3 regions of the Marinococcus tarijensis genome follow, and region 3 is predicted to be linked to each of the others. Evidence: predicted binding sites of a transcription regulator. Region 3 holds the regulator's gene; each other region holds the start of a gene.
What was found. Region 3 encodes LexA, which represses DNA repair genes until DNA is damaged. Its sites were predicted from a motif close to CGAACATATGTTCG; they were not measured.
Positions count from the first base shown of each region.

Region 1: the regulator LexA is predicted to act here: its motif matches at 3,915-3,928, upstream of ACTTK7_RS08340 (type IA DNA topoisomerase).
Region 2: the regulator LexA is predicted to act here: its motif matches at 2,869-2,882, upstream of uvrB (excinuclease ABC subunit UvrB).

Region 1 is NZ_JBQOJA010000011.1:74,925-82,982, reverse strand. Features, by position in the region: gene ACTTK7_RS08365 (pyridoxamine 5'-phosphate oxidase family protein) at 15-443, opposite strand; gene ACTTK7_RS08360 (manganese catalase family protein) at 678-1,598, shown strand; gene ACTTK7_RS08355 (nucleoside hydrolase) at 1,689-2,609, shown strand; gene ACTTK7_RS08350 (DUF2584 family protein) at 2,667-2,909, shown strand; gene ACTTK7_RS08345 (2OG-Fe dioxygenase family protein) at 2,957-3,763, opposite strand; gene ACTTK7_RS08340 (type IA DNA topoisomerase) at 3,966-6,122, shown strand; guanidine-I (ykkC/yxkD leader) riboswitch at 6,154-6,252, shown strand; gene ACTTK7_RS08335 (DMT family transporter) at 6,349-6,690, shown strand; gene ACTTK7_RS08330 (DMT family transporter) at 6,690-7,007, shown strand; gene ACTTK7_RS08325 (DUF1516 family protein) at 7,124-7,462, shown strand; gene ACTTK7_RS08320 (potassium/proton antiporter) at 7,643-8,058, shown strand, end outside.
Region 2 is NZ_JBQOJA010000006.1:55,357-63,414, forward strand. Features, by position in the region: gene uvrA (excinuclease ABC subunit UvrA) at 1-800, opposite strand, end outside; gene uvrB (excinuclease ABC subunit UvrB) at 808-2,784, opposite strand; gene ACTTK7_RS04990 (hypothetical protein) at 2,979-4,172, opposite strand; gene ACTTK7_RS04995 (S41 family peptidase) at 4,233-5,693, opposite strand; gene ACTTK7_RS05000 (YitT family protein) at 5,945-6,823, opposite strand; one part of gene prfB (peptide chain release factor 2) at 6,893-7,924, opposite strand; one part of gene prfB (peptide chain release factor 2) at 7,926-7,997, opposite strand.
Region 3 is NZ_JBQOJA010000009.1:78,903-86,960, forward strand. Features, by position in the region: gene ACTTK7_RS07265 (ABC transporter ATP-binding protein) at 1-24, opposite strand, end outside; gene ACTTK7_RS07270 (ABC transporter transmembrane domain-containing protein) at 24-1,775, opposite strand; gene ACTTK7_RS07275 (YneF family protein) at 1,836-2,060, opposite strand; gene tkt (transketolase) at 2,256-4,241, opposite strand; gene ACTTK7_RS07285 (DUF896 domain-containing protein) at 4,429-4,668, opposite strand; gene ACTTK7_RS07290 (YneB family resolvase-like protein) at 4,736-5,395, opposite strand; gene ACTTK7_RS07295 (hypothetical protein) at 5,423-5,665, opposite strand; gene lexA (transcriptional repressor LexA) at 5,824-6,450, shown strand; gene ACTTK7_RS07305 (hypothetical protein) at 6,501-6,815, opposite strand; gene ACTTK7_RS07310 (hypothetical protein) at 6,945-7,223, opposite strand; gene ACTTK7_RS07315 (hypothetical protein) at 7,265-7,564, opposite strand; gene ACTTK7_RS07320 (hypothetical protein) at 7,739-8,058, opposite strand, start outside.

The DNA of each region.
Region 1 (8,058 bases), on a different contig from region 3:
GGACTTTTATTTGCTTAAGAAGAAAAGTCAATTTCCTCGGGAGTATCTCCTTTGGAGTTCATCAGGCGGATAGAATCCGGCTGGATTTCGAGGACAATATATTCGGGATTGTCCGGGGAGCCAAGCCAGGACTGCACGCTGTCGGTCCAAACCTTTTCCTTGGTTTCCTGATCATGGCGGATTACTGCTTTGCCGGAAATTTCAACAAAAGCGTCTCCATAGCCTTCACCGTCGTATCCAAGCAGAATATGCACATTGGAATTCTTCTCGATTTCTTCTGCCTTATGGGTTTTGCTGCTTGTCGGCGTAAGAAGAGTGAAGTTGTCATTGTAAAACGTCATATAGCGGGAGTGGGGCTTGTTGCCTTCAATTGTGGCAAGGACGCCTACCTTGTTGCTGTCGATGATATCTTGTGCATGTCTCTTTGCTTCGTTTTTATCCATGGATAAACCTTCCTTTCGTAGTGAAACTAATTATCATTATTCCTGCCGCCACGTACTTTTAAACATGGTTTCAAAGCCGGAGAAACAGGATTTTTCGAAAATAATACAAATTGTATAAAAAGAATGAATATTGTTAATAGACAAACATTTAGTGTTTGCTTAAAAGGAAGAACGGAAATAGGTAAGTGTATTTTGCTTGCGGAATACGAATTTAAACCTATAGGAGGAATCATTGTGTTTAAGAGAATTGACAAACTGCAAATCGACCTCCCAACGCCCAGTAACCCAGACGCGAACTCAGCCAACGTCGTACAGGAGCTTTTAGGTGGAAAATTCGGTGAATTGTCAACGCTTAATAACTATTTATTCCAGTCGTTTAATTTCCGCAGCAAAAAACAGCTACGCCCTTTTTATGATTTAGTCGCAAGCATCACAGCCGAGGAACTCGGACACGTAGAGCTGGTTGCCAATACAATAAATTTATGCCTGCAGGGTTCAACGAGCCAAAGCGGCCAGGACCCGGCCAATCCGGACAGCACACCGCTCAGTGAAGCCATGGATTCAAGAAATCCGCAAAGCTTTATTTTTGCCGGGCAGAACTCTGTACCGAAGGATTCGATGGGAGCACCGTGGACAGGGGACAATGTCTTTACAAGCGGCAACCTGGTCAACGATCTGCTTCACAATTTTTACCTCGAGTGCGGAGCCAGAACGCATAAAATGCGGGTGTACCAGATGACAGACAATGAAACCGCCCGTGAACTCTGCGGCTACCTGCTTGTGCGCGGCGGTGTGCACGTAGTGGCCTATGCCAAAGCGCTGGAGAAATTAACAGGCGTGGACGTAACGAAAATGCTTCCGGTGCCGGACCTTGATAACAGTAAATATGATCATGCCCATAAATACGAAGCGAAGGGCGCACACCGTAAGCTCTATCGTTTCAGTGATAATGATTACACCATGCTTGACCGGATCTGGAACGGACCGACACCGGTTGGGCCACCGGGCGAACTCGAGGTAGTCAGTGACATGCCGACGCCGGAGGGCGGAGAAATTCCGAACCTCGACCATATTCCGGAGGAATTCGCCCCAGGATTTGACGAGCAGCAGTTCCGGGAAATGGCGAAAAAATTGAACTACGAAGCAGGACTTTAAACATCGGAGTCCGAAGCATGAAAGCACCGCCGGCCGGCGGTGCTTTTGGTTTGAATAAACATACAGTCTTAGAAAGAAAGGAAGCAGCAGATGAAAATACCAGTAATTATGGATATGGACCCGGGACACGACGATGTCATCGCTTTATTTCTTGCAGCGGGGCATCCGGATATGGATATCCGGGCTGTAACAACCGTTTCAGGCAATGCAGATATAGGAAAAACAACAAGAAATGCTTTAGTCGCTGCTGATACCGCAGGCCTTAAGGGAGTACCGGTGGCGGAAGGAGCAGGAAGGCCCCTGGTCCGCAAGGCGGAGCACGCTCCTTCTATCCACGGTGAGTCCGGTCTGGATGGACCAGAGCTTCCGGCGCCGGCACATACGGTGGAGGAAAGACATGCAGTGGACGTAATGGAAGATCTGCTGCTTCATTCAGAGGAAGAGATTACCGTTATTGCGACCGGCCCGCTCACCAATATTGCCATGCTATGCCGTAAAAATCCGAAGGCCGCTGGTCGTATTCGCCGCCTGTCGGTTATGGGAGGCGGCACGTTTGGCAACTGGACACCTGCGGCAGAGTTTAATATTTATGCAGATGCAGAAGCAGCAGAAATCGTTTTTTCAAGCGGCATCCCAATCACGATGTGCGGCCTTGATGTCACTCATCAGGCGTTATCATCCGAGGCTGTGGTGGAACGGATTAAAGAGATACCAACAATGGCGGCCCAGTTTACGTATGAACTGCTTGATCACTTCCAGCGTGCCTACCAGGAGCGTTTTCATCTCGCGCTCCCGCCGGTTCATGATCCGTGCGCGGTGGCAGTGTGTCTGGAGCCGTCCCTGTTTACATTTGAATCAGCCGAGGTAAAGGTGGAAACTGCGGGAAAGCATACGTACGGAGAAACGGTCATTGATGCTTCCGCTGCTGACGGGCCGGTGCAGGTCGCAGTGGAAGTCGATAATGATAAATTTTGGGATTTAATCGTACAATCGCTTAAAAATCTGCCATAATGGAAATAGAAAAGTAAGCGTTATAATTAAAGAGACAAGGGAGCAGGAGGGACGCATATGGGTTTTTCTGTAGAAATGAACTGGGAAATTATTACGAATAAACAGGCCGAGCGCCTCGATGAAAAAAATTTCCGGCTGATCAAAGATAATTATCAAATGTTTCCGCTTGATCACCCGCTTCCCATTCACACCTTCGCCGAAAAGGTGCCGTTTGGCAAGGCGGTTATACACCGGGTGGAATGGGAATCCCACCGCACCACAATTGAATATGAGCTTGTGTCCCTAACCTCGGTCAACTAAGCGGACAAATAGTGAGCCCCCGGCGCGTGCTGCGCCGGGGGTTCGGTTTATACATAATCCATATTGTCTGTATCACCGTGCATGCTGCGGATTTCATCCGGATTGGCAACGACGGTCGGCTGATAGTCAATTAAGATGGCTGAGCGCTCTCCGGGCCCGTCCTCCGGTCCTTTACGGACGGAGCCGACGTAATGAGTGACCAGTGGATCATACACCCCGTAGGACTCAAGCGGGCGGGTCATGTAAAAGGAGTCGGTGATTTTTTCCTTGTCAACATCCTCCGGCATCTGTCCTCGGACCTCCGGAACAGAGATGACGTTCCGGGCGCCTTCGATATTGCGCCGGCGGATCAGGTGGGCAAATGTAAACGGCTCGCCGTCCTGATGCAGCGTGTTTGGCGAAGAAAAAGCCTCGTCCTTTTCCGATTCCACGTGAAGCTTCACAAAGTGGACGCCTGCATGAAAAGGCATCAGCGCATCTTCGCGCGTCCAGAATGTCTGGCGGAAATTAAAGGCAATCAGTGCTTCGAGCAGCCGGTTGTTCCTGATGTGTTCAGGGATTGCGGGGAAGCGGCGGCTTGCATCGGGATATTCCGGATTGAACGACCCCTGGAAATAATCGTAGTAGCTTTTGCCGTTTTTAACCGTTTCCGGCAGCCATTCGATCCGGTGGGTGCCCGGGAAAATGACGGCGCGGCCGTACTGCCGGTAGCGATTCAGATCCGGGGCATAGTCGTCGGCCGGAAGGTCATCAAAGGCGGCGGTGAGAGCAGCAAGGTCTGCGTCGCTGTAGCTGTCATGCAGTATATCGGCTAAATCGTAGTATTCGTATCCATGCTGTTTTAAAGGCTTCATTTGTCTATTTCTCCTCCCGAATGATGGTTTCTTCGAGTGGAAGCGTCCTTCCATTGTTTTCACAAATGCTAGTGTATCACGCCCGGCCGAAGTTGAGTATATGAAAGCCTGGCTTCGTCTTTCGTTTTTGTGACAAATTCATTATAATTAAAGAACAAATGTTCTTGAATTCAAAGAAATCAGCGAAGAGAGGAATTTCTTTATGCCAGTTATCCTAGCGGAGAAGCCGTCCCAGGCAAAAGCTTATGCGGCCGCATTTCAAATACAGGAGAAAAAGGACGGCTATATGCGGCTGAAGCCGTGCAGCCTGTTTCCGGAAGGGGCGGTGCTCACCTGGGGATTTGGTCATCTGCTCGAGCTCCGGGCCCCGGCCGATTACGAGTCCTCCTGGAAAAAATGGTCGCTCGATACCCTCCCGATGCTTCCCGCCCATTTCCGCTTCAAGCCTAACCCCAGGGCATTCAAGCAGCTGAAGATTGTCAAACAGATGCTGCAGGAAGCCGACAGCATTATTATTGCGACCGACTGCGACCGGGAAGGCGAGAACATTGCGCGCAGCGTTATCGACTATACGAAAACGTCTCATAAACCAACCCGGCGCCTTTGGATCAACAGCCTCGAAAAGGACGAGGTGTATAAAGGGTTCGAGCAGCTCCGGGAAGGTGCAGACTATCTCCCTCTTTACGAGGAAGCACGGGCCCGCCAGTTTTCCGACTGGATTGTCGGCATGAATGCGAGCCGTCTGTATACGCTGCTGTTAAAGCAGAAGGGCATCAATGAAGTGTTCAGCGTCGGCAGGGTCCAGACGCCGACACTCAAGCTTATTTACGACCGGCAGAAGGAAATTGAGGCGTTTGTGCCCGAGCCTTACTGGGAGCTTGAAGGAACCTTCCGGGCGGAAGCAGGAGAGTATAAAGGAAAGTATAAAAAGCGCTTCGGCTCAAAGGAGGAGGTGCTCCGGATCTGGAAGGAGCACGGACTGAAAAAGGATACCGAAGGCACGGTCAGGAGCGTCAAAAAAGAAGAAAAGCAGGAAAAGCCCCCGCTCCTTCACTCGCTCTCGAGCCTGCAGACGACGATGAACAAGAAATATAAAATGAGTCCGTCGGCTGTGCTGAAAACGGTGCAGAGCCTGTATGACGAACCGTTAAAAGCTGTTTCCTATCCGAGAACGGACACCCGCCACATCACATCAGGGGAATTTAACTACTTAAAAGGAAATCTCTCCCGGATGCAGGAGTGCATGAACGTCTCCTTCGAGCCGGCGTCCACCACTCCCTCGAAGCGGTTTGTAGACGGAAGCAAAGTTCAGGAGCACCATGCGATCATTCCGACTAAAAAAGTGCTGAGCCAGACTCAGTTTGAAAAGCTGAACCGGGCCCAGCAGCAGGTGTACAAAGAGGTCATGAACAGCGTGCTGGCGATGTTTCACCGAAACTACGTATACGAAGAAACGACGGTGGAAACGGACGTACATGGGCTTATCTTTGAAAGCAAAGGCCGGGTGGACCGGCAGCTGGGCTGGAAGGAGCTCTTTCCGGCGCCGAAGAAGAAGAAAGACCAGGAGGACAATACTCTTCCCCCATTAGCCGAAAAAGAGCAGGTTGAAGCATACGTCCAGGCAGCTGAAAAAGAAACCCAGCCGCCAAAGCCCTACACCGAAGGACAGCTGATCAACATGATGAAGTCCTGCGGCAAATGGATCGAGGATGATGAAACGTCTAAAAAAGTACTGCAGGAAACAGAAGGCCTTGGGACTGAAGCGACGCGCAGCACCATTATTCAGACGCTGCAAAAGCAGGAATATATCCGGATTCAAAAGAACATTGTGGAAGTGACCGCCAAGGGCCGTGCACTGTGCGAAGTAGTGGAGGGGACGCTTTTGTCCAAGCCGCTGCTCACCGCGAAGTGGGAAGCCTTTTTGAAGCAGATCGGCAGCGGGGAAGCGAATAAGGAAGCCTTTTTAAAGCAGACGGAGGCTTTCACGAAAAAACTGGTGGAAGAAGCGCCGGCAGGCATAACGAATATGCAGACGAAGCCGGATCAGGTCGCCTCCTCCAAAAAACAGCCGCAGCGTGCAGAGCCAATTGCCCTCTGTCCCGTATGCCAAAAGGGACAGCTGATGGAGCGGAAGTCCTTTTACGGCTGCAGTGAATATGCGAATGGCTGCAAATTCACCGTCCCGAAAACGTTATTGAAAAAAAGAATTACCCAGGCGCAGGTTAAAAAGCTGTGTGAAAAAGGGGAAACCCAGGTGATTAAAGGATTTAAAGGCAAAAAGCCGTTTGACGCCAAATTAAAACGTAAAGAAAATGGCGTGGAATTTGTGTTTCCAGCTAAAGACAATGCCTCGTCGTAGACAATATCCGGAAATTTGATATACTGTGAGGCAGAATGTTTTCTAGGGTTCCGCGGCATTGCCGGTCTGGTCCAAGAGAAAACCCGCAGACGAATAGTTTGCGACACGGAGGGATAAAAACCCGGGAGATCTTCGCTGCGAAGACTTTCCGGGTTTTTTCGCGGTTAAAGCTGTAATGAATATTTCCGGGAAATAATTAAGAAAGCACCGGCAAGGAGGGATTGTAATGGGATGGATCAACGTCGCGGCAGCGGCAGCATTTGAAATTCTCTGGGTCGTGGGCTTGAAGCATGCCTCGGCCGGATGGGAATGGGCAGGAACGCTTGTGGCTATCGTACTGAGCTTTCTCTTTTTAATCCGGGCGGGCGAACACCTGCCGGTAGGAACATCATACGTGGCCTTTGTGGGTATTGGGACCATCGGAACGACGGTTCTTGATATGATCTTTTTCGGCCAGCCGTTCGAATGGATCAAGCTGGTCTTTATTTTCATGCTGATTGGAGGCATCGCCGGGCTTCATACAGCCTCCGGGCGTGCCAAAGCAAATGAAGGGAGCAGTAGACAGTGATGACATGGCTGTATTTGATCGGTGCGGGTATTTTTGAGATGATTGGTGTTTCGATGATTAATGAATGGATCCAAAAGCGTGTCATCTGGCCGCTGCTGTTAATTGCTGCCGGGTTTGGAGCAAGCTTTTTTCTCCTTTCCCTTGCGATGCAGACGCTCCCGATGGGGACTGCCTACGCTGTCTGGACAGGAATAGGGGCAGCAGGCAGCGCACTGTTTGGCATGCTTTGGTACAAAGAGCCGGCAAACACGGGCCGGCTTATAAGTATTGCGGTGATCCTTGCTTCTGTGGTGGGCCTGAAGCTGATAGCGCCATAAAACGTTCAAAAACAAAAGCTTTTATGGCTTGAGCACAGGCTTTATTTTGATTATAGTTACACTCAGGTGAAGCATTTGGAGCAGAAAAGCAATGAAAAATGAAAGGAGGAAAACATATGGATCTTCAAAGTATTTTGTATGAGGCACATTCAGGTTCGTGGGCATTTTTGATTATATTCTTTTTGATCAGCTACCTGTTTCCGAAACAAAAAGTGACAATGATGATTGAGCGGCTTTTCGTGGTTATCATGGTTCTTTCTGGTGCAGGCATGGTGGCGCTGTATGGCTTCCCGCTCCTGTCCATTATAAAAGGGGTGCTGGCCCTGATATTTATCGGGGTAATGGAAATGATGTTTGTCCGCCGGCGGGCAGGCAGAAAACACGCCATGTTTTGGATTATATGGGTCATTTTATTCGCAATTATCCTTTCTATCGGCTACGATGTGATTGGGTAATACAGAGAGCATGCTGCAAAAACAGCATGCTTTTTTATATGCGTGCATTTTTGGGTATAGAAGAGATAGACTAGAGCTCCCTGAATGCAAGTATTTTTTAAACAACCATTACATGTATCATGCAAGTAATACATAAAGAAGCCATAGACAGCTGTGGCAGGGGAAAGGAGGAAAAGGGCATTGTTTGAAGGAAACGCGAACGTGGATTCATTTATATTATTAGGAGCACTTCTGCTTATATTAGGTGTCGTCGTGACAAAATTTTCGACACGTCTCGGCGTACCTTCGCTTATTTTGTTTATAATTCTAGGTATGCTGATGGGAAATGATGGTTTTGGCATTATTGACTTTGAAAATGTCCAGCTTGCCCAGACTGTCGGGATTATAGCCCTGATTATTATTCTGTTTGAAGGGGGTACTCAGACAAGGTGGCGTGACATTAGGCCGGTGGTGGGGCCTTCCGTAACGCTCGCCACGTTTGGTGTCCTGTTTACAGCTGCTCTGATGGGGGTGGTGGCAAAGCAGCTGCTCGACCTGAGCTGGCTTGAAGCGATGCTTCTCGGAGCCACAGTCGGTTCGACAGACGCCGCAGCCGT
Region 2 (8,058 bases), on a different contig from region 3:
AACATTCTCGGCTCAAGCTCCCCGATCGAAAATCCGCATTCCGGGCACGAGTGATGTTGGTTGAACCGCATTTCCTTTTCACCGACAACATCAATCAGCACCTTCCCTTCCCCGAGTTCGAGGGCTGTTTCCAATGAATCCGCGAGCCGGGACTCCACCCCGTCTTTAATGACAACGCGGTCCACCACTGCTTCAATATCGTGCTTTTTATTTTTTTCGAGATTGATTTCTTCTCCAACGTCGCGCATTTCTCCGTCCACGCGAATACGCACCAGCCCTTTTTGCTTCAGCTGGTCCATCACCTTCACATGCTCTCCCTTTCTGCCGGCAATAACCGGAGCGAGAATCTGCATTTTCGTCCGTTCGGCATAAGCCATCATCTGGTCAACCATCTGGGAAATGGTCTGGGAGGTGATCGGCACATGGTGGTACGGGCAGTAAGGCGTACCAACTCGCGCAAATAAAAGCCGCAGGTAGTCATAAATTTCCGTCACGGTGCCGACTGTGGAGCGCGGGTTCTTGCTCGTCGTTTTCTGATCAATCGATATCGCCGGGGACAGCCCTTCAATGGAATCAACGTCCGGCTTTTCCATCTGCCCTAAAAACTGGCGGGCATACGCGGACAATGATTCGACGTACCGGCGCTGTCCTTCAGCATAGATTGTATCGAAGGCGAGCGAAGATTTCCCGGAGCCGGATAATCCAGTCATGACGACCAGCTGGTCCCTAGGAATTGTCACGTCAATATCTTTTAAATTGTGGGACCTCGCCCCCTGAATCTTAATGTTATCTGCTGCCATTCGTTGGTCATCCTTCCGCTTTAAGTTCTAATACCATATCGCGCAGTTCGGCTGCGCGTTCAAACTGCAGGTCTTTGGCCGCCTGTTTCATTTCGTCTTCCATTTGGTCGATTACTTTTTTCCGCTCCGTCTTGCTCATTTTATCGAGAGCCGGTTTATCAATATCAGATGAATCCTCTGAGCTGACTGTTGCCTGGATCAGGGCAGGGATTTCTTTTTGGATCGTTTTTGGTGTGATGCCGTATTTTTCGTTATGCGCTATCTGGATCTCGCGGCGACGATTCGTTTCACTGATCGCCACATCCATTGACCGCGTGATTTTGTCTGCGTACATAATAACATGCCCGCGGTCGTTCCGGGCAGCACGACCCATCGTCTGGATAAGGGAGCGTTCCGCGCGCAGAAAGCCTTCCTTGTCTGCATCCAGAATGCCGATCAGCGACACTTCCGGAATATCGAGCCCTTCCCGGAGAAGGTTGATGCCGACCAGAACATCAAACTGGCCGAGACGCAGCTGGCGGATAATATCGATCCTCTCGAGCGTTTTAATGTCCGAGTGCAGATACTTCACCCGGATGCCGAGCTCTTTTAAATAGTTGGTCAAATCCTCCGCCATCTTCTTGGTGAGCGTCGTTACGAGCACCCGCTCGTTTTGCTCCCGGCGTTCATGAATTTCGCCGATCAGGTCATCGATCTGTCCTTCAATAGGCTTCACTTCCACGGTAGGGTCAAGCAGACCGGTCGGCCGGATAATCTGTTCGATAACTTCCGGTGCGTGTTCAAGCTCATACGGTCCCGGGGTCGCGGAAATGAACATCGCCTGGTTAATCCGCTCTTCAAATTCATCAAATTTCAGCGGGCGGTTGTCCATCGCAGACGGAAGACGGAAGCCGTGGTCTACGAGCACCTGCTTTCTCGCCTGGTCCCCGTTGTACATACCGCGCACCTGCGGAAGCGTAACGTGGGACTCATCCACCACGAGTAAAAAATCATCCGGAAAATAGTCAATCAATGTATACGGCGCATCCCCCGGGTTCCGGAAGGTCAAATGCCTCGAATAGTTCTCGATGCCGGAGCAAAAACCCATCTCCTGCATCATTTCAAGGTCGTAATTGGTACGCTGTTCGAGCCGCTGCGCCTCAAGCTCCCGGCCGTTCGCCCGAAACTTTTCGAGCTGTTCCTGAAGCTCCTGCTGAATATTTTTAATGGCCCGTTCCATTTTTTCTTCCCGGGTCACAAAGTGGGAGGCCGGGAAAATGGCAGTATGCGAGCGTTCACCGATAACCTCACCGGTCAGGGCGTCCACTTCAGTGATACGGTCGATTTCATCGCCAAACATTTCAACACGAATGCAGTGCTCGTCTCTTGAAGCCGGAAAGATCTCGACGACATCGCCGCGCACGCGAAACGTCCCGCGCACGAAATTAATGTCGTTACGCTCGTATTGAATGTCCACGAGCTTCCGGAGAATCTGGTCCCGTTCAATCTCCATGCCGGTCCGGAGCGAAAGCACCAGATCCCGGTACTCCTCCGGAGAACCAAGGCCGTAAATGCAGGAGACACTGGCGACAATAATAACGTCTTCCCGCTCAAATAAGGCGCTCGTCGCCGAGTGCCTTAGTTTGTCAATTTCATCGTTAATACTCGCGTCCTTTTCAATAAATTGGTCTGTCTGCGGTACGTAGGCCTCCGGTTGATAGTAGTCGTAATAACTCACAAAATATTCCACCGCATTGTTTGGAAACATTTCCTTAAATTCATTATATAACTGCCCGGCCAGTGTCTTATTGTGCGCCATGACAAGCGTCGGCCGGTTTACTTCTGTCAGCACGTTGGATACTGTGAACGTTTTGCCGGTCCCTGTAGCTCCGAGCAGTGTCTGGTATCTTTCGCCGTCGCTCAACCCTTGAACCAGCTTTTCAATCGCCTGCGGCTGGTCGCCCGCCGGGTTATATTTACTAGCCAGTTCAAATGTTTCGTTCATATTAGTCCCTCACTTCCTGTCTGCGTTCCGGTCATATGTCTATTTACTATACCACATGAAGATTGGAAAGAAACAACATAAAAACGAACGTATATTCGCTATTATTATTGTACTCCACTCCCCGGTAATTGCAAAGAAAACGACATTTCCCCTGCATCATGCAAAAAAACAGAACCCGGCAGGGGGGTTCTGTTTTACTGGGCCGTATGCATGCTTTCCGGTGCCGTTCGTTCTTTATTAATCATCAATATCCCAAGCTGATGGTGCTGATTGCTGTAAAGCGCCGCCTGCGCCTGGCGAAGCTCTCCGTTAATATCCTCCACGTCCAGCCGGCAGTAGGCGGAATTTTTCTGCACCGCCCGGTACAGGCTCGCTTCATCATATACTTTTTCGCTGTTCACCCGCCGGATAACCTCACCTGCTTTAATATGCATGCGGTCTGCCGGAGACTCCGGCAGGACAGCGAGTACGGATATTCCGTCTCCGCGGAGCGTATAAAGAAAATTGCTTTTAGCTGAACTGCCGGCAGCAATGGTTACCCATTCCCGCAGCAGAATCAGGACAGCCGTAATTACCGGAATAACCCATCCGCTGTAAAAATAAGCAAGTGCTGCACCGGCGCCGGTAAGGACAGCGATTCGTACAACCCACCACCCGGCCGAACGCACCTGCACAGCTGCCAGACGGTCGAAGGTTTTCATCCGTATGCCGATCACTGCCGGCAGAAGAAGAAGAGAAAAAGCGGTCCCGCCCGGAAGCAGCGGCCACCAGCCTCCTGCCTCAACAGCGCTCCCCGGAATAAACAGAAATACCGGGAGCATCCAGAGGCGGTGCGTGATCTGACCTCCAATCGGCTTGCCGCGGCGGCTGACTGTCCGTATCGGAGAAAAGAACTTTGTCCCGTTCCAGACAATCAGTATTCCTTCCGCAAGCGTGAGCACTGCGAGCCAGACCATCAGAGAAAAAGCATCAAAGCCATTTCCGAGCCAGGCTGCGTCAGAGAAAAACGGTACCGCAGCCCCGGCAGCATCAAGCGCCAGAGCCGCTAAGAATGACGTTCCCCACACGTGCAGAGCGGTCAGCCAGCGGTGCAGACCTGATACTGCCAGCAGGGCGCTGATCACTATTGCAAGCACGATTGTTCCCAGAGGCAGTGAAATGCCCGTAACAATGGTGACGACCGAGACAAAAGCAGCGATTACGATCGCCGGAATAACACTCATCGTCATTTCCATCAGCATTGGATACATTTTAGCCTGAAACATTTTCCGTTCTCTTTTCACTCGAAGATAACCAACCATAAGCATGGCTGCTATCATTATGTAAGTCAGCGGGTTCAGAAAAAACCACGCTAACGCAGGACCAATTTCATCGATTATTCCCTGCATCCACTATTTCCCCCTTTTCTTTGGACCGGGCAGAGCCCGGCCACCGGTATCAGCCTTCATTTATTTTTCTGCGACTACATCAAGCGCGCGCTGCAGCTGCTTATCGTTATCCCGGTTCTGGACATTTTCAAGCACAAAATCGTTCAGCGCATCTGCTGTTTCCGGCGTCAGCGTTCCGGTGGCTTCCAGACCTTCCTGTTCCTCCTGGAAATCCTGTACCGCCGCTTCGGTTTCTTCGCTGTAGTACCCGTCTTCACGTCCCGGATCGAAGCCGGCCCCCTTTAAGAGGGTCTGCGCAGTCGCAATATTTTCTCCAGTCGTATCCGGCTCCAGGGCTTCCTCAATGGACAAAATAGATGCCTGGAAATAGTCCGGCTGCTCCTGCTCAATGGTCGGCTCCACGCCTTCTTCATTAATCCAGTTTCCATCCGGTGTCAGCCATTTGGAAACAGAGAGCTTCACATCGCTTCCGTCATCCAGTTCCATTACCTGCTGGACCGTTCCTTTGCCATAGGTACTCTGCCCTACCAGCTCAAAGCTTCCGGACTCCTTCATTGCAGCTGCCAGAATTTCAGAAGCAGAAACACTTCCCTGGTCAATCACGCCGACCACCGGGTAGTCTTTGTTCTCCTCTAAGGATGAGGTCACCTCTGAAATTGTGCCCTCCCGGTCTTCAATTTCGACTACCGGCTCTCCGCCCGGAATAATCATGCTGCCGATGTCTTCCACCGCGTTCAAATATCCGCCCGGATTTCCACGGACATCAATCACCAGTCCGTCAATGTTTTCACTCTCCACCTGCTCGAGCTGGGTTTCGAATTCATTGGCTGTATTTTCAGAAAATGACGATACATTCAAATAACCGATGCTTTCCCCGTCCTGTTCGATCACTTCGCCCTCTACGGTTTCGATCGGAATTTCATCGCGCTCCACTTCAACATTAAAAGGCTCCCCGCTTCCCCGCTGTACGGTGAGGTTCACGTTCGTTCCTTTTTCTCCGCGGATTTTCAGGACCGCTTCATTGAGCTCCAGATTTTCTGTGCTTTCTCCGTTAATTTCCAAAATATCATCATTTGGCTGAAGTCCGGCGGCTTCTGCTGGAGAATCATCGATTGGAGAAACGATAGTTACCGCGTCCCCGGATTTATTTACTTCAGCTCCAATGCCTTCGAAGGACGACTCCAGTGACTGCGTGAATTCCTGTGCTGTGCTTTCACTCATGTAGCTGGAGTGAGGATCATCGAGTTCTCCGATCATTCCTTCGATAGCCCCCTGCACCAGCGCATCGTCATCCACTTCTGTCATGTATTCGGAGTCGATCAGATCATATACAGAACTGATTTTATTTAAGTCTTCTTCTGACACGTTTTCCGTTCCGCTGTCCGAACCGGATTCGGACAGTGCAGGTGAGTTCGCCCCCGACTCTCCTCCCCAGACAGAAGCACCTACGGCCGCGCCTCCGGTCCCGGCTGCCGCTGCTGTGACCAGAATTGCTGCCGTCACTTTGATGTTTTTCTTCATCTATTTCACTCCAGCTTTATTAAAGTCGTAACCAAACCACAGACTATACGAAAGAGGAATCAGCTGCACGAGCTGTTCCTCCGAATCGAAAACGACGAGCCGTCCCTGAACCTGCGAAGCGGGTCAGTTCGATGGTGTCACGCAAGTGGCGTCTTTCATCGAACTTCCTTACAACAAGGGTGGCTCCGCTTTTCTTTAGTGTAGCATGAACTTCTATGGTTCTGAAACACAATGTTGGCGCTTCCGCTTTTTTACACAGAGTTGCCCTGATTTTCAAATCCCTGGCCAAGCACTTCTGAAGCGTTGCTTACAACCACAAAGGCTTCGGGATCCTGCAGCTGGATCACACGCTTCAGCCGGGTGACCTCCCCACGGTTGACGACGCACATCAGCACCGGACGCGCATCATTGGTAAAGCCCCCACGTCCTTCGAGTTTGGTTACCCCGCGGTCCACTTCTTTTAAAATGGATTTGCGTACCGTTTCTTCGTGCTTTGTAATCACAAAAGCCACCTTGGCATAGCCCAGACCGGTCTGCACGACATCAATAGTTTTTCCGGTAACAAATAACGAAATAAGGGCATACAGTGCGAACTCCAGGCCAAATATGAATGCCGAGCCCGTAACGATCAGCCCGTCCATAATAAAAACTGAGGTACCGAGCGTCCCCCCGGCGTATTTATGAATAATTTGAGCTAGAAGATCCGTCCCTCCAGTCGAAGCACTCGCGCGAAACACCAGTCCAAGACCAAAGCCCACTCCGATTCCGCCAAATAACGCACCGAGCAGCGGATCATCGATGCCGATGTCCCAATTCCTTGTGAAATAAACAATAAACGGCAAAAACAGCGTCCCAATTATCGTTTTTGCCCCGTACTGGAGTCCACCAAGAAGCAGGAGACCGAGAATGAAAAGGAGAACGTTGGTGATTCCTATCGTTACAGCCGGTTCTACGTTCAGCGAAGCCTCCAGGAGGGTCGCAAAACCACTTACCCCTCCGGATGCGATCGAGTTCGGCAGTAAAAAAGCGTTATAGGAAACAGCCACAACGGCCGTTCCGGCAAAAATCTGGAACCCGTTGACCCATTTCAACGCCGTTTTTGACATTGGTTTTCTTCTTCGGTTTACCATTACACTTCCTCCTTTTGGTTTGACGTAAAAAGAGCCTGCGCGAACGCAGGCTGCTGATTTTGCCCTTTGTTATACTTTCATGCTTGCACGCAGATACTCATCGATGAACGGGTCAAGATTGCCGTCCATCACTGACTGCGTGTTCCCCATCTCAACATTCGTCCGGTGGTCTTTCACCATGTTGTACGGATGAAACACGTAAGAACGAATCTGGCTTCCCCAGCCAATTTCTTTCTGTTCTCCGCGGATTTCATCCATTTCCTGCTGGCGTTCTTCAATCTGGCGCTGATACAGCTTTGCCCGCAGCATTTTCATCGCCTGATCCCGGTTTTTCAGCTGGGACCGCTCGTTTTGGCAGGTGACGATGATGTTTGTCGGCAGGTGGGTGATCCGCACGGCGGAGTCCGTCGTGTTTACGTGCTGACCGCCGGCACCGCTCGCACGGTACGTATCGATTCTCAAATCCTCTGTCCGCACTTCCACCTCTACGGAGTCCTCCATTTCCGGCATGACCTCGCAGGAGACAAATGAGGTGTGCCGGCGCCCGGAGGAGTCAAACGGGGAGATCCGCACGAGCCGGTGCACGCCCTTTTCTGCTTTCAGGAAGCCGTAGGCATTGTACCCCTTAATCATCATAGTGACGCTTTTCAGGCCGGCTTCGTCCCCGGGAAGATAATCGAGGGTTTCCACCGTATAGTTTTTCTTTTCCGCCCAGCGGGTGTACATCCGGAGCAGCATGGACGCCCAGTCCTGGGATTCCGTTCCGCCGGCGCCGGGGTGCAGCTCCAGAATGGCGTTGTTTTTATCATACGGCTCGCTGAGGAGCATCTGCAGCTCAAAATCGTTAATGTCCTTTTTCAGCTGCTTCGTGCCTGATTCGAGCTCTTCTTTTAAATCTTCATCGTCTTCTTCTTTCACAAGCTCATAGGAAACCTCGAGATTTTCGTGCTGCTCTTCAAGCTCGCGGTAGCCTTCGGTAATATCCTTTAACGCATTGTTTTCATCGATAACTTTTTTGGAGGCGTCCTGGTCATCCCAGAAGCCGGGGTGGGTCATCTTTTCTTCGAGCTCGCTTATGCGTTCCCGCTTGGCATCGAAGTCAAAGAGACCCCCTGAAGTCCGCTAATCGCTTAGCCATATTTTCAAGTTCGTTTCGAATTTCTGCCATATCCATGTGAGAAATCCCCTTTCTGAATGTAGGAGGCAAGGAAAAAGCCCGAAGCTAAGCACTTCGG
Region 3 (8,058 bases):
TAACACTTTATCCTCGTGCAGCATCAGCGGTCCCCCCTTTCCACCTGAGCCTTCAGTTCTTCGCGCTTCACCATTTCTGCATAGATGCCTCCGGCTTCCATTAATGCACGGTGGGAGCCGTTTTCAACGATCGTGCCGTGCTCCATCACCCACACCGCATCCGCTTCTTTTACCGTGCTCATGCGGTGCGTCACGATAAAGGTCGTTTTCCCCCGGCGCTCCTGCTTCAGCGCTTCGAGAATCTGCTGCTCGGTGTTTGCGTCCACGGCGGAAAGAGCATCATCCAGGATGAGAATTTCCGGATTCTGCAGAAGCGCCCGCGCAATCGAAATACGCTGCTTCTGGCCTCCGGAAAGAGTGACACCGCGCTCCCCGACAGCTGTCGCATAGCCGTAGGGAAGCGCCACAATATCGTCATGAATGGCTGCGAGTCCGGCCGCACGCTGAATGTCCTGCTGGGTGGCCTCCGGGTTGGAGAAGGCGATATTGTCTGCCAGCGTCATCGAAAACAGAAAATGCTCCTGCGGCACATTTCCGAATGCGAGGCGGTACGTGTCCAGATAATAGGCCTCTGCGGGCGTTCCGCCAATTGTAATGGCTCCGTCCCCGCTTTTCAGCTCCCGGAGAAGCAGCCGCAAAAGCGTCGTTTTCCCACTGCCGGTCCGCCCGACGATCCCGATGGTTTGTCCCGGCTGCACGGACGCGTGAATATCGTGCAGTGCGCTCGTTTCCGACCGCGGATAGTAAAATTCATCTATGTCTATCTGCACTGCCCCAGCCGGCACGTCCTCCACTCCGGCCTTCTGGTCGGTAATGTCAGTCCGCTCAGCCATCAGGCTGCGAATGCGGTCATACGACGCGTGCCCGCGTTCAATAATGTTAAAAAACCACCCAAACGCAAGCATCGGCCAGATGAGCATGCCCAAATAGACGCTGAACGTCGTTAACTGCCCGATGGTAATCGTCCCGTCGTTCACATAGCCGGCACCAAAGCCAATCGCGAGCAGATAGCATACGCCGATGATAAGGGTGATTGTCGGATCAAACAGGGCGTCAATGCGGGCGACCCGCTCGTTTTTGTCCACCACGTCCCGGGACTGCTCATCAAACGCTTCGATGTCTTCACGTTCGTACCCGAACGTTTTTGTTACCTTTACGCCGGAAATGCTTTCCTGCGTCCGGTTGTTCAGCTGCGAAAAGGACTGCTGGGCAGCACCAAACCGCTGATGAAGCAGGTGGCCGTACCAGCTTGTCAACAGAGCCATCAGCGGCATCGGCAGGAGCGTAATCAGCGTCAGCTGCCAGCTTATGCCGACCGCCATGGCCAGAACGACGAATCCTCCCATGACGAGCGAATCCACAATCGTTAAAACTCCCTGCCCGGCCATCATCTGCACCGCGGTAATATCGTTGGTGGCGTGTGCCATCAGATCCCCGGTCCGTTTCCGTCCAAAAAAATCGCTGCTCATCCGCGTGAAGTGCTGATACAGATTGTAGCGGAGCGTCCGGCCGAGATGGAGCGAGGAGCCGAAAATCATAATACGCCAGACGTACCGGAGCACGTACATGCATATCCCTGCCGCAATCATCGCTCCCATCCAGCCAGCAAGCATGCCGGTCGTCAGGCGGTTTTGTTCGATCGCATCGACCACCACCCCGACCACATACGGCGGCAGAAGGGAAAGCAGGGCCACAATAATGAGCAGAAGAATCCCGAAGCTGTACTTGAACCGCTCCTGCCAGAAAAACCAGCGTAAATCCCAAAAAGCGCGCATCCCTCTCATCCTCTCTATGGATAAAAAAGCACCCTCCAGAAGCTAGAAGGGTGCTGACCGTTATTTCTTATCTTGTTGTCGCTGCATTGCTTTCATCATTTGGTTGATCTTCTTCTGGGACGGGTTCTGCCCCATCTGCATCATCATAACGCGCAGCATTTGTTCATTAATAGGAGGATTCTTTTTCAGATAGTTCATCATCGTTTTTCTTGCGATAAAGAAACCGATGGCTACACCAACTAGTAAAATGACAATGCCGATAATTGTTAACCATAGCCAGCCCATGTGTCTTACCCCTTTCCCGAATACCTAACATATATGTGTGTGTTGTTAGTGTCTCTAAACAGACCTTGTTTATTATAACGCATTCTTTTATGTAAAGAAAGCACCGATTCGAAAGATTCAGCACCGGTGCCCGTTTTTCAACCGGATGAAAATAAGAAAAAGCAGCCGGCGGGCTGCTTTCTCCTCAACACATGATTATTTGATCAACTGTCTGGCTGCTTCGGCCACCTTGTCCGGCGTGAAGCCGTACTTTTCGACGACTTCCCCGCCCGGCGCGGACGCACCGAAGCGGTCAATGCCGTACACGGCGCCGTGGGAGCCGACGTACTTGTACCAGCCGAAGGACGATCCCATTTCCACCGCCATCGCCGGTACACCGTCCGGGAGCACCGAGCGGCGGTAGTCCTCGGACTGATGATCGAACGCATGGAAGTTTGGCATGCTGACGACGTTGACCGTCCAGCCATCCTCCTGCAGCTGGGCTTTCGCGTCCACCGCGAGGGACACTTCCGAGCCGGCAGCGACGAGAAGGAGATCCGGCTTTTCGGCCTGTTCGCCGATCACGTAGGCTCCCTTGCGGACGCCTTCGACCGCTTTTTCCTTCGTGTCTTCGAGCGTCGGTACGCCCTGGCGGGTCAGCACGAGCGCCGTTGGCGTCGATTCGCTTTCCATTGCCACGCGCCACGCAGCGACCGTTTCGTTGCCGTCCGCCGGGCGGATGACGTTCAGGTTCGGAATCGCCCGGAGCGCCGCCAGCTGTTCGACCGGTTCGTGCGTTGGACCGTCTTCGCCGACCGCGATGCTGTCGTGCGTGAATACCTGCGTCAGCGGCAGCCCCATCAACGCGCTCAGGCGCAGCGCCGGACGCAAGTAATCGGAAAAGACGAGGAACGTCGAGCCGAACGGCTTCAGGCCGCCGTGCAGCTGAATGCCGTTCACGGCTGCCGCCATCGCGAATTCGCGGACCCCGAACCAGATATTGCGGCCGGTGTAGTCGTTGCGGCTGAAATCGTTCTCCGCTTTGATCAGCGTTTTGTTGGAGCCGGCCAGGTCGGCCGATCCACCGAACAGGGACGGCACGGCGGCCGCTACTTCCTGCAGCACATCGCCGGAGGCGGCACGGGTCGCCACTTTTTCATCCGTAAAGACCGGCAGATGGGCACCCCAGCCTTCCGGGAGTTTCCCGGCAATCGCCTGCTCGAGCTCTTCAGCGAGTTCCGGGTTCGCCTGCTTGTAGGCATCAAACCGCTCGTTCCATTCCTGTTCGGCCTTCGCCCCGGCCTGCTTGACCTCGTCAAACAGCTCGGTCACCTCCGGCGGGATGTGAAACGCATCGTAGTCCCACTGGTAGGCTTCCTTCACCAGGTTGTACTCCTCGTCACCGATCGGCGCCCCGTGGGCCGCATTCGTGCCGCCTTTGTTCGGTGCTCCGTAGCCAATCACCGTTTTCACTTCGATCATGGATGGCTTCGGGGACTGCTTCGCTTCTTCGATTGCTGCTTCCAACGCCTCGACGTCGTTGCCGTCCTCGATAAAGATCGTGTGCCAGCCGTAGGCTTCATAGCGCTGCAGCACGTTTTCGGAGAACGACTGGTGGAGCGCGCCGTCGAGCGACACGTCGTTGGAGTCATACAGCACGACGAGGTTGCCGAGCTTCAGGTGGCCGGCGAGGGACGCCGATTCCGATGCCACGCCTTCCATCAGGTCGCCGTCGCCGCAGAGCACGTACGTGAAATGGTCGACCACGGCGTGATCGTCGGTGTTGTATTTGGCGGCCAGATGGCGCTCGGCCATCGCCATCCCGGTGCCCATGGCCAGTCCCTGGCCGAGCGGGCCGGTGGTTGCTTCCACGCCGGCGGTGTGTCCGTATTCCGGGTGGCCCGGCGTCTGGCTTCCCCACTGGCGGAAGTTTTTCAGTTCCTCGAGCGACAGGTCGTAGCCGCTCAGGTGCAGCATGCTGTATAGGAGCATCGATCCGTGTCCGGCGGACAGCACGAAGCGGTCGCGGTTAAACCATGCCGGGTTGGCCGGGTTGTGGTTCATGGATTTGGTCCAGAGCGCGTACGCCATCGGCGCCGCTCCCATCGGAAGCCCCGGGTGGCCCGACTGGGCTTTTTCAATGCTTTCGATGGACAGTGTCCGAATCGTGTTAATTGCTAATTGTTCTGTGCTAATTGCCATGCATATGTCCCTCCACTGTATGTATTTTTGGGTGGAAACCCGTACCTGTGAGTTGACCCCGCGGGAATTTCCGTGTTCTTGTACGCTTTTATGATAAAGGTTTTAAAACGATTACACAAGCGTGTTAACAGAGAAAGAAGAAAATCAAAAGGCCTGCTCTTTGTTAAGACCAGGCCTCTCTTTTATCTTAATGTCGGAAGCTGCGGTTCCGTCGTTTCACACGCTCAAGCTTGCTTGGAGTTACATCCGTGCCTTCTTCATCCACCACTTTTACGTTTTCAAGCTGGTTTTTAAACGAAGAACGGAATTTGCTTAAATATTCCTGACGCAGCGCATGCTGTTCTTCTTCTTCTTCAGCTGTCAGCCCTGTTGATTTTTGACGTTTGGCTAACTCATTAATCCGGTCAATTTTTTCTTTCGAAAGCATAAGTTGCCTCCCTTAAAATGGCGTTCCTTTTTTATTATATTAAAAACAGCGCCGTACCGCAAACAAATCATTGCGGTTCTATATCCGCACGCTGCTGTTCATATTCTTTATAACGGCGGTGCACCGTCGCTTTGGAAATATCGTAGCCAAGGCCCCGGAGCGTCAGAGCGATATCTTTAAACGTCAGCTCCCGCTGTTTCAGCTTAACGATTTCTTCAATGGGCACCTCTATTTTCTTCCGGCCGCCGCTGCGGCTCAACCCGAAGTTTTCTTCCGGATGATACCCGTTTTCCACCGCCCGCTGCATCCCCCGCTTAATCTTAAAATTATGCAGACGGCGCTGATGCTCTTCCACAATGGATAAAATCTCCATAATCATATGATCGGTATCTGCAATTTCAAGCTCCCCGTCATCCTTCACCGTATAGATGGACGTACCCCTTTTCTGCAGCTCATGGAGCACGGCAATTTTAGCATTTCCACGTCCAAGCCGCGTGTCATCGGTGATCAGCAGTGTGTCCGCCCCGGTGTCATCGAGGAGCTCAAACACACGGAGAAGTCCGTCCCTCTCCACGGAATAGCTGCTCTCCTGTTCTGTCACGGTCTGCTGCACCGTCCAGCCATTTGATGCCGCAAGAGCTTCCAGCTCCTCCTGCTGCCTGGCAAGCGAGGACTGCTGTTCTTCTTTTTCCGTACTTACCCGGGCGTAAATGATGCATGTTTTCATTTGTCTGCGGTCCTTTCCGTTCGTGTTTTACTGTTCGGCAGCGTCAAACGAAACCGTTCGTTCCCACGGCTGCTCCTGATAGCCCAGCCTGTCCTTTAAAACCGGATGCTCCTGTTCATAGACGATTTCTGCCGAACGGTCTGCTTCCGTGCCGCCCAGCGTGTCCGGAGTGATCGAAGCGTCCGCTGAATATACCAAAAATAAAAGCGCGAATGCAAATAAGGCAAGCATCGTCCAGTCCGTTGAAGTGAAAGTTTTGAGTTTATTCATATGCATGTTCCCCCTGAATGAGAATGTATGTTCCTATATTCATCCAGTATACCAGAATACCTGTTCCCGTCAACAGAAATATTAGAACGGGTGTTTGCGTTTTTGTTCCCCTCATGCTATACTTTACTCAGAAAAATTCCTCAAAAGGAGGTGCGGAGATGAAGCTATCCAAGCGCCAGCAGCAAATTCTTGATTATATAAAAGAAGAAGTAAAAGAAAAAGGCTATCCGCCTTCGGTCCGGGAGATCGGAGAAGCCGTGGGGCTCGCCTCGAGTTCAACGGTGCACGGGCACCTCGCCCGCCTTGAAAACAAAAATTTAATCCGCCGTGACCCGACCAAGCCGCGGGCAATTGAAGTGCTTGAGCTTGAAGACCAGGGCAGCGAGCCGATTCACGAAAGCAAAGCTGTGTACGTGCCGGTGATCGGTAAAGTCACGGCCGGGGAGCCTATCACTGCGGTGGAAAATGTAGAAGAATACATCCCTCTTCCGGAGCGCATGGTGACCGACGAGGAACAGGTGTACATGCTTACCATTCAGGGGGACAGTATGATAGAGGCTGGCATTTTTGACGGGGATCTTGTCGTCGTTCAAAAGCAGCAGACCGCTGATAACGGCGATATTATTGTCGCTATGACCGATGAAATGGAAGCGACAGTTAAACGGTTTTATAAAGAAGAAAACTTTATCCGGCTGCAGCCTGAAAATGCCACCATGGATCCGATCATTTTAGAAAACTGTACGATACTCGGCAGAGTGACCGGCGTTTTCCGCACCATCTTTTAATCACATAAACGGGGCCGCCTGCTTTATCAAAGCAGGCGGCCCCGTTTGTATTATGCCCGGCATGCAAGCGTCCGGTATGACGTAACAATTTGATTTCCTTCGACATCTCTATCGGTAATCACTATCACCGTGGCTGACGTAATATTTTCCTGTTCAATAAATTCGAGCCCCCGGTGCCAGAGCCATTCATACACCGTTGTCATGTCTACGTTCAGTTCATCTTTCCGGAGTGCTTCTGCCGTAATCTGCATCGACAGCAGCAGCTGGTCGCCCTCAAAGATGTGAAGCACCGGTCCATTAAAATGTTCAGACTCTCCCGGGCTGCCTTCATACGGTCCGTGATAAAAGTCAAGCAGGCGTGCCATCACGATTCCCCCTTTAACGACTTCGGCGCACATACGTGCCTGAAGCTCGTTTTTCTATTGGTGAATTGTGATTCCTTTTCCCTGCACCTCTCCTGCTAAACCCGAATTTCCCCCACGTGTCCTGAAGGGTTACTGGTCGAGCCACTCTTTAATCTGCTGCTTGTCGTTATCATCAAGGTTGCCTTCCTCGATCCAGTAATTCACCAGCTTCATCATTCCCTGCTTGGACAGCCCCACCCGGCTGCTGTCGGAGGGGTGGCTACTGATGTCCGTTTTTCCGTATTGGTAAATGTATACATACGGCGCCTCCGCGTGGTTTAAATTGTGAAGGTCCTTCTTTTCAAAATGCAGCATTTGTATGCCCCTTTCTGTTTTCCGGAATATTTTTTGCACCTGCGTCCGCCACAAAAAAGAGCCTCCCGGGAAGGAAAGCTCCGCTTAGCGTTTGATTACATGGATTTAGAATACGGTTTGTGACAGATCGAATGATCGATGGTTTCATCGGAGCCACCGCTGTACACACAATCGCAGGTATCTAATACGTAAGTATGCTCTTTGGCGTGAATGACCTGACTTCCCTGATGAAATAACAGTTTTTCATCGGCCGGCTGAAAATCACTCATCGAATGAAGCACCACTTCGTAGCCATCGGCGTATTCAATCACCTTGTAATGAATTTCATGACCGTCACTGCTATAGGTCACCTGCGGCTGCGTTCTGCATTTGAATTCCACTAAAGCCACTGTCATCCACCCCCTCCACTTATTTATACCACAGTTTTTTCGGTTCGAGAAGACGCCCGGCCGTTTTTTTCAGAAAGAATTTCCTACTCGTGTCAGTGAAAACCGTTTCTCAGTGTTCCTACTGGAAAAAGAAACCTTCAGCCAATTTCTTCTATATAAATAAAAACAAAAAGCACCCTCTCAGCTCGAGGGCGCTTCGAAATCTCTTAATAAATTATCATACGCTTTGTTTACTTCTCCGTCCGTCACGTCCTGAACAGTGATGACGAGACGCTTTCTTTCCGTCGGCTCTTCCTGCTTCAGATAATCCATGCCGATTTTCCATAACCAGTCCGGTACATTTTCTTCCTTTAAACTTGCTTCGGCTGCCATCGCCGATGTAGTCACCTGCACGAGCAGCACGAGCTCTTCGTCCTGATACACTTCGACTGATTCGCCGGCAAAATGGAGCGGGCGCACGCGGTAGCCTTTCAGTCCTTCCTGAGAAAAATCCGGTTCCT